DNA from 2 places in the Micromonospora sp. DT68 genome. Region 2 is predicted to be linked to the other one. Evidence: riboswitches for the same ligand, from Rfam matches in the RefSeq annotation. Region 2 holds a riboswitch; the other holds the start of a gene.

Region 1 (4,205 bases), on a different contig from region 2:
AGGGCGGCTGCGGTGGCTCGGGTGACAGCGTCAGCGACACCCCGGCCGAGGCGTCGCCGGCCTACCAGTGCCCGACCGGGCGGAACACCTGCTCGGCGGCCGGCCTGGACCCGATCACCAACTTCATGGACTACACCTACGACTCGTGCATGTACCAGTTCACCCCTGGGCAGGCCAGCCGCATGCTGACCGCCTGGAACGCGTACCGCGCGGCGTAGCTCTCCCGCGTACACCTGGTGCCGGCTCCGTCACGACGGAGCCGGCACCAGCGTTTTAGGGCCGTGGTCAGGCGGCGGCCGTCGTGCACTTGACGTCGCGGCTGAGCCGGGTCGGGCGAGCCTGGGGTACGCCGAGCGGCGCGGCCGCCGGGGCTCGCGGGTCGAGCCAGACCCGAACGGCCGGACGGCTCGGCGGGAGACCGGGAATGCCGGTGATCTGGTGCTCGCGGCGGGTCAGCATCGCCACGTCGATGGTGAACTCGAAGAGCCGCCAGTCGACCTGCGGCTCGGCTCGGGCGGTCTGCGCCAGCCGGGCCACCTGGGCCGGGTCGGTCACCGGCGAGGCGTGCCCCGCCACGTACGCCTCGTCGTCGCTCTCCTCCGGCGGGAACGAGTGCAGGGCGTAACGGCCGTCGCGTTCGAGGTCGCGGCGCTTCGGCGAGTCGATGATGAAGCAGAACAGGCCCTCGTCGGTGATGACCGGGGACACCGGATGGACGCGGGGACCGCCGTCGGCGCGGACAGTGGCCAGATAGCCGAAGCCCGGCCCGTACTGCTGCAGGAGAACGCGGATCCCGTCGGCGAGGCGGGGCTCGTCGGCGGCAAAATCGGACCAGGAAGCCATGCGGGCATTCTATCGAACAAATGTACGAGGGGCGACCTCGACACGCTGGTCACCGGCTGCCTCGCTATGGTGGTCCGATGCTGCTCTCCGACCGGGACCTGGTCACCGAGATCAAGGCCGGCACGCTGGGCCTGGAGCCATTCGAGCCCACTCTGGTTCAACCGTCCAGCATCGACGTGAGACTCGACAGGCTGTTCCGGGTCTTCAACAACCATCTCTACACACACATCGATCCGGCCATGCAGCAGGACGACCTGACCTCGGTGGTCGAGGTGCCCGACGGCGAACCGTTCGTGCTGCACCCGGGCGAGTTCGTGCTCGCCTCGACGCTTGAGGTGATCTCCCTCGGCGAGCAGCTCGCCGGCCGCCTGGAGGGCAAGTCCAGCCTGGGCCGTCTCGGCCTGCTCACCCACTCCACCGCCGGCTTCATCGATCCGGGCTTCTCCGGTCACGTGACGCTGGAGTTGTCGAACGTGGCGAACCTGCCGATCACCCTCTGGCCGGGCATGAAGATCGGGCAGCTCTGCATCTTCCGGCTCTCCTCGCCGGCCGAGCACCCGTACGGCTCGGTGGTCTACGGCTCGCGCTACCAGGGCCAGCGGGGGCCGACGCCGAGCCGCTCCTGGCAGAACTGGCGGGCCTGGCCGACCCGTTGAGCCGCTCGACAGCTCGGTGTTAACAAGGGGCCCCTCCTCTACCTGAGGCGTTAGGAAGGGGCCCCTCCTTACATCTCAGCCGGGGCGGCCGTAGCTGTGGATCGGGCCGTCGTCGACCTTCTTCATCTTGACGGGTTGACCGGCCTGGGAGGCGTGCACCACCCAGCCGTCGCCGACGTACATGCCCACGTGGTGGATGTCGCTGTAGTAGAAGACCAGGTCACCGGGGCGCAGGTCGGCGCGGCTGACGTCCTTTGTCACCCGGCTCTGCTGCGCGGCGTTGTGCGGCAGTGACACGCCGGCCTTGGCCCACGCGGCAAGCATCAGCCCGGAGCAGTCGTACGAGTTCGGGCCCTCGGCGCCCCACACGTAGGGCTTGCCGATCTGGGCGCAGGCGAACTTGACAGCCGTACCCGCCCCGCCGCCGGGGTAGCTGGCCGGGCAGGGCGCCGGACGCAGCGGACCGCCGCCGCCATTGCCGTACACCTTGAGGCGCAGCTTCTGGAGCTTGTCGATCTCGGCGTTGATCTGCTTCTTCTTCGCCGCGAGCTGAGCCTCGGTCAGGGTCAGTTCGGCGACCAGCTCGTCCAGCGGCGCCTTCTGCCGGGCCAACTCGTCGCGCAGGTCGGCCACCTGCTTGACGTCCTGCTGCTGGTTGTGGGCGAACCGGTCGAGCATTTCCAGCTGGCCGACCATCTCGCTGGGCGAGCGGCTGCCGAGCATCGCGTTGACAGTGGAGACGTTCTCACCCATGTACGCGCGGACGGCCAGGGCGCTGACCTTGTCCATGGCCGCGTCGACCTGGCGCTGCAACGGGGCCATCCGGGCGGCCAGCGCGTTCGCCTGCTTGCGCTTTGCGGCCAGCTCGGTGCGGGTGGCGTTGTGCCGTTCGATGATCGGTTCGAGCTTGTTCCAGTCGGCGTCGATCTGGCGTTCGATCTCGGCGACGGACGGGTCCGCGTGCGCCGCAGTGGCGCTGCTGGTCAGGACGACGGCGACGCCGACAAGGGCGGCAAGAGCTGTGGTGAAGCGGGGCCAGCGTTGACGCGGCACGATCGGCAGGGGGTCGGCTGAGGCCGACCGCTCGGACGACGGCCGCGGGGCATGGAGTGCCACCGGGGTTCCGTACTCCTTCTTCCTGACCGCCTACCGGGTTAGCTGACGGGTTCGGGCGGGAAGTCGGCGCCCTACCGCAGGATCTGCGGATTCACCCCGGGGGAACCTGGGTCCCCGGCTCGTTCTTCAAGCGACTCGGCGGTGCCGGTCCGTTACCGCCCGGGATGGGCAGACCTGCTACCGGGCCGACGATTGACCAGAGTAGAGATGACCGTTACCGATCCGCAACCCGTGCGCCAGTGACACTCCGTGGCGATTCTGCGGGGTCACGGACCGCGTGCGAAGGTTTTTTTCCACAGGAGTCCATACATGGAAAGGTATTGACGCAGGCTCCCGGCCGGCGGGAGGGTGACCTCACAGTCACCCACGCAATCTAGGGGGTTCGATGCACCGTCCAACCCTGCCGTCCCGCCGACGCGCACTGCTGGTCACCGCCGTGGTCGCCGCGACCGCGGTGCCACTGCCCTCCGGTCCGGTCGCCGCCGCACCCACCGCCGACCGCCAGCAGCGGTACGCCGCCGCAGCGAGCGAGTACGGCGTACCGGCCGACGTGCTGCTCGGCGTCTCCTATCTGGAGTCCCGCTGGGACAGCAACGCCGGCACACCCAGCACCAGCGGCGGCTACGGCCCGATGCACCTGACCGACGCCCGACACGTGACAGCCCTGCCCCGCGGCGGCCACCACGACACCGGCGCCGAGGACCCGCGCGGCGACGACTCGCGTACCGCGCTGGCACCTCGCGCAACCGCTGACCCCGCGCCGTCCAGCGCCGCCCTGCAAACCGTTGACGCCGCCGCCGCGCTGACCGGCGAGGCACCGGAGTCGCTGCGTACCGACCCGAACGCGAACATCAGGGGCGGGGCGGCGCTGCTGGCGTCGTACCAGCGGGAGCTTGGCGCGCCGGTCGGAGCCGGCACCGACCCGGCGGCCTGGTACGGCGCGGTGGCCCGCTACGCCGGCGCGGACAGCGCCGACGCCGCGGCGGCCTTCGCCGACGAGGTCTTCACCACCATCGGCGCCGGCGAGTCCCGGGTGACCGACGACGGCCAGCGGGTCACCCTGCCGGCCCGCACGGTACGGCCGGAGCGCACCTGGCTGGACCGGCTGGGCCTGCGCAAGCTCGCCCGCCCGGACGGGCTGGAGTGCCCCCGCACCATCTCCTGTGAGTGGATCCCGGCGCCCTACCAGGCGTTCGGGGACGGGGACTACGGCAACCACGACCTCTCCGACCGGCCGAAGCGGCAGAAGATCGAGTACATCGTCATCCACGACACCGAGGGGAGTTGGGCGACCACTCTGAAGCTCGTCCAGGACCCGACCTACGTGAGCTGGCACTACACGCTGCGCTCGGTGGACGGGCACATCGCCCAGCACGTCAAGACCAAGGACGTCGCCTGGCACGCCGGCAACTGGTACGTCAACGCCAAGGCGATCGGGCTCGAACACGAGGGCTTCGCCGCGCAGGGCACCTGGTACACCGAGGCGATGTACCGGACGTCGGCGAAGCTCGTGCGGCACCTCGCGCTGCGACTGGGCATCCCGCTGGACCGTCAGCACATCATCGGCCACGACAACGTGCCCGGCACCAC
Region 2 (4,205 bases):
ATGTCCAGTTCCGGCCGCTGCCTGGGCTGCCGTCAGCTGTCGCCGTGCTCGCCATCGTGGGACCGCCTCTCCGGTTGCCCGCCCTCGCCTCGCGCCTGTCGCAGGCGGGTCGAACCGGGCCAACGTATGAAATCTATATCACGCATATCTTGACGCATCTTCTGGTGCGTGTGAACGTGGAGCCCGAGCCAGCGCCCGCCGCCGGGCCGGTCGACGTGCGGGTTGAGCAGGCCAAATGCGTGGAGACGAGGTGCGGGGATGAGCCGTTCCGTAATGCCCGGCGGGCAGCCGGGGCCGCAGCGGGCCACCGATCAGGCACCGGCGCTCACCGAGCCGTCGCGGGCGTACGCCGAACTGGCCGACGGCAACCGGCGCTTCGTCAGCGGCGCTCCACGCCACCCCAACCAGGGCGCCGAACACCGCGCCGCGGTGGCCGACGGGCAGCACCCGTTCGCGGTGATCGTCGGCTGTTCCGACTCCCGGTTGGCCGCCGAGATCATCTTCGATCGGGGCCTGGGTGACCTCTTCGTGGTCCGTACGGCCGGGCACATCGTGGGTCCGGAGGTGCTGGGCAGCGTGGAGTACGCGGTGACAGTGCTCGGCACCCCGCTGGTGGTGGTGCTCGGTCACGACTCCTGCGGTGCCGTGCAGGCGGCCCGTGAGGCCGCCGCCACCGGCACGGCACCCGTGGGGCACCTGCGCGCGGTGGTCGACGCGGTGCTGCCCAGCCTGCGGCGCGCCACGGCCGAGGGTGTGGACGACATCGACGGCATCGTCGACATCCACATCGCGCAGACTGTCGAGACGCTGCTCGGGCAGTCGCCGGTACTGGCCGAGGCTGTGGAGCAGGGCCGGTGCGCGGTGGTGGGGATGTCGTACCGTCTCGCCATCGGTGGGGTGCGTCCGGTGACCGCCGTGCCGGTCGGCGCCGCGACCCTCGACGTGCCGAGCATCGACGTGCCGAGCGTCCCGGACGGCCCGGCCGCGACCGCCGCCGCCTGACAACTGGACCGCCGACCCGCCACGTGCGACGAGGGCCGCCCCGCGTGGTGCGGGGCGGCCCTCGTCTGCGGTACGTGCCGTCAGAGCAGTGACATGTGGACGTGGTCGGTGTGGTTCGACGGTCCGCTGTACGAGCTCCACCCGGTCGCCGGGAACCAGATCTGCCGGTTCCAGATCACGTAGTAGATGCCGAGCCGGTCGGCGTTGCGGATGAGGAACGCTGCGACGTTGTTGCCGTACTTGCGGGTGTCCTCGTTGTGCCACGGGGAGAAGCCGCTCTTCTGCAGCGACCAGTCGCAGGCGCGGCCCTTCGGGTGCTCCCACGGCCCGCCGGGGCGGTAGCAGCCGACGAACCGGGTGAAGCCGGCCCGCCTGACCTCCTTGTAGGCGTGCAGGGTGCGAGGTGTGACGCAGCCGGAGGTGGTCGGGTCGTCCTCGCTGCACGACTGCGGCTTCCAGTCGCCGTCGGCGGTGCGACCCGGGCCGATCTTCGCGACCGGCGAGGTGGCGTCCACGAGACCGCCTGTGAAGCCCTTGCCGCCGACGAGGGAGAGCGCCTTGTCCGCCTCGCTCTTGCGCTTGGCCATCAGGGCGGTCTGCTTCTGCTGCTCGCGGACCTCCGTGTCGAGGGCCAGCTTGGCCTGCTCGGCGCGGATCTTCACCGCGTTGACCTCGGCGAGCTTCTTCTCGTTGATCATGTTGAGCTCGTCGAGGGCCGCGGCCCGCTTGACGAAGGTGTCGGGAGCGTTGCTGTCAAGCAGCATCGCCATCGCGCCGACGCGGCCGGTGCGGTACGACTGGGCGGCGATCTGCGCGACCTGTGGTGCCAACGCGTCCAGGTCGGCCTTGGCACGCTCGACCTCGATCGCCAACTCCAGCTGCCGCTTCTTGGACTTGTCCAGCTTGGACTTGGCGGCGGAGTAGTCGCGGTTGGCCTGCTCGATGACGTCGTTGAGCAGCTTCGGCTCGCCGTCCTCCTCGTGCCCGGACGGTGTGGGGGTCGTCGGGGCGGCGTGGGCCGGTACGGGCCCGGCGAGCACGGTCAGTGCGGCGATCACGGCCACCACAGGTGTCAACCAGCGGCGTAGGGGTGCCGTCACAATGTTCCCTTCCGTCGACCGCCGACCGGGTTAGCTGACGGGTTCGGGGCGGAAGTGGCCCCTACCGCTTGCGCGGATTCACCCCAGGTACCTGGGTCCCCGGCTCGCCGGTTGGCGATTGGGCGGTGGCACCGCAGGCGCCGCTTCGCGCCTTCATCGGTAACCGGCAGCGAGGTTACCCGAGAGTCGGCCGGGTGAGCTACGCCTGGATGCCCACCAAAAGCGTCATATCGCCATGGCGTTGAGTGACCAGTGCTGCGGTCGTCAGGGCGGGGGCCCGATCTGGTCACGCTGAGGAGTGTCACCATGCCGTCTTCGTGCTCCTGTCCGGCTCTGGCCACTGGTCGGTGGCGGTGGATGGGGGTGGGGTGTGCTCGGGGTCGGGCCGGCCCGCGCGTGGACGGCTGAGGGCAGCCAGTACGTCGGCTCGCTCCGGTCGCGGCCGGGGCGCGTCGCCGGCCGGTGTCGAGCCGGCGGCGGTCACCAGAGCGGCCAGCCCTGTGGTCAGCGGTACGGCGGCGATCAGGCCGAGTGTGGCGACCGCACTGCGGACGATCTCCTGTGCCAGGAACTCGCTTGTCAGGATCTGCGTGATGGGTCGTGTGTCGGCGGTGAGCAGGAGCAGCAGCGGCAGCGAGGCGCCCGCGTACGCCAGGACGATTGTGTTGACCGTGGAGGCGATGTGGGCGCGGCCGACCCGCGTGGCCGCCCGGTAGAGCTGCAATCGACTCAGCCCCGGGTTGGCGTTCGCCAACTCGGTGACGGTGGCCGCCTGGGTGACAGTCACGTCGTCGAGCACGCCGAGTGAGCCGATGATGATTCCGGCGAGCAGCAGGCCGTGCAGGTCCACGTCGGCCTGGAACATCGACAGTGTGGTGGCGTCCTCGCTGCCGAAGCCGGTCAGGTGGGTGGCGGCCGTGGCGACGGTGGCGAGCACTCCGGTGAGGATCAGGCTGCCCAGGGTGCCGAGGACCGCTACCGAGGTCTGTGCGGTGACCCCGTGGGTCAGATAGAGCACCACGAACATGATGAGCGCGGCGCCGACCACAGCCACCAGCAGCGGTGACCTGCCGGCGGCGATGCCCGGCAGCACGAAGGTGAGCAGGATGGCGAAGCTTGCCGCCAGCCCCGCCAGCGCGGCCAGGCCCCGCCACCGGCCGAACGCGACGATCGCCGCGGCGAAGACCACAGCCAGCCACAGCAGCGGCGTTCCGCGCTGGTGCTCGGCGATGTTCCAACTGCTGACGGCGGGATCGGTCGGGTCGGTCAGCTCGACCATTATGACGTCGTCGCCGACCTCGACCCGGGGTGCGCCCGGCCCGGCGGGGATCGGGGTCTGCACCTGCTGGCCGGCGCTCGGCCCGTCCTCGACGCGTACGTCCACCGTGCCGCACGGTCCGGCCGACGGGCCGCCCTCGGGTGTCGGCGCCGGCGGGCAGGGCTCGGTCACCACCCGGGTCACGGTGCCGTGGTACCGCGGCACGTCCGCCCCGCCATCGGTCTGCGGCGACCCGTCCCGTGGCCATAGCACCACCGCCGCGAGAACGGTGGCCACGAAGAGCGGCACCACCGTCGCGACGAGGATCCGTCGCACCCGCGGCGGCGCGGGTGGCGCGGAATGGCTGTGGTCGGAACCCAATGCGAGACTCCCAACGATCCGGTGCGAAGTACGTGTCAGCGGAGCGGTCGGTTCACCGTCGACGGGGGAAACGCCGCGGGAAGCGCGCCGGATCGCCGTCCGGCGATCGTCCGATCACGGACGGTCAACGTCCGGCCCGATCGACGGAAAGCGACGCCACGACGTGGTGGCGTCGCAGCCTGACTGCGCGGCGGCGTATGGAGGCTCATCCTGGGAGATGCTATCCAGCTTGTATCGGGGCGGCAGTTCGTGACGGGGTGTCGGATAAGCGAACCGCGTACGTGGCGGGCCCTCGACCGGGCATGTTTGAGGCATGCCGGCTCTGTCACCGCCCGACCCCGACCACAAGCGGCACGGCACCTCCGCCGCACCCTCCCCGCAGAGCAAGCACGCCGGGCATGACAAGCACGCCGGGCACGACCCGGCGATGTTCCGTCGCCGCTTCTGGGTCTGCCTGGTGCTCA

The links. A riboswitch is a leader RNA that binds a small molecule or an ion and turns the genes downstream of it on or off. The one in region 2 is predicted to bind cyclic di-AMP.
Region 1: another riboswitch for cyclic di-AMP. It lies ahead of ACPXB1_RS07050 (NlpC/P60 family protein); the one in region 2 lies ahead of ACPXB1_RS00485 (coiled-coil domain-containing protein).

What each region holds. Positions count from the first base shown of each region.
Region 1 is NZ_JBNCNZ010000003.1:182,507-186,711, forward strand. Features, by position in the region: gene ACPXB1_RS07035 (zinc metalloprotease) at 1-218, shown strand, start outside; gene ACPXB1_RS07040 (pyridoxamine 5'-phosphate oxidase family protein) at 286-843, opposite strand; gene dcd (dCTP deaminase) at 921-1,499, shown strand; gene ACPXB1_RS07050 (NlpC/P60 family protein) at 1,575-2,552, opposite strand; cyclic di-AMP (ydaO/yuaA leader) riboswitch at 2,629-2,766, opposite strand; gene ACPXB1_RS07055 (N-acetylmuramoyl-L-alanine amidase) at 3,001-4,205, shown strand, end outside.
Region 2 is NZ_JBNCNZ010000001.1:97,421-101,625, forward strand. Features, by position in the region: gene ACPXB1_RS00475 (helix-turn-helix transcriptional regulator) at 1-55, opposite strand, end outside; gene ACPXB1_RS00480 (carbonic anhydrase) at 259-1,002, shown strand; gene ACPXB1_RS00485 (coiled-coil domain-containing protein) at 1,083-2,102, opposite strand; cyclic di-AMP (ydaO/yuaA leader) riboswitch at 2,107-2,237, opposite strand; gene ACPXB1_RS00490 (YibE/F family protein) at 2,404-3,741, opposite strand; gene ACPXB1_RS00495 (heavy metal translocating P-type ATPase) at 4,055-4,205, shown strand, end outside.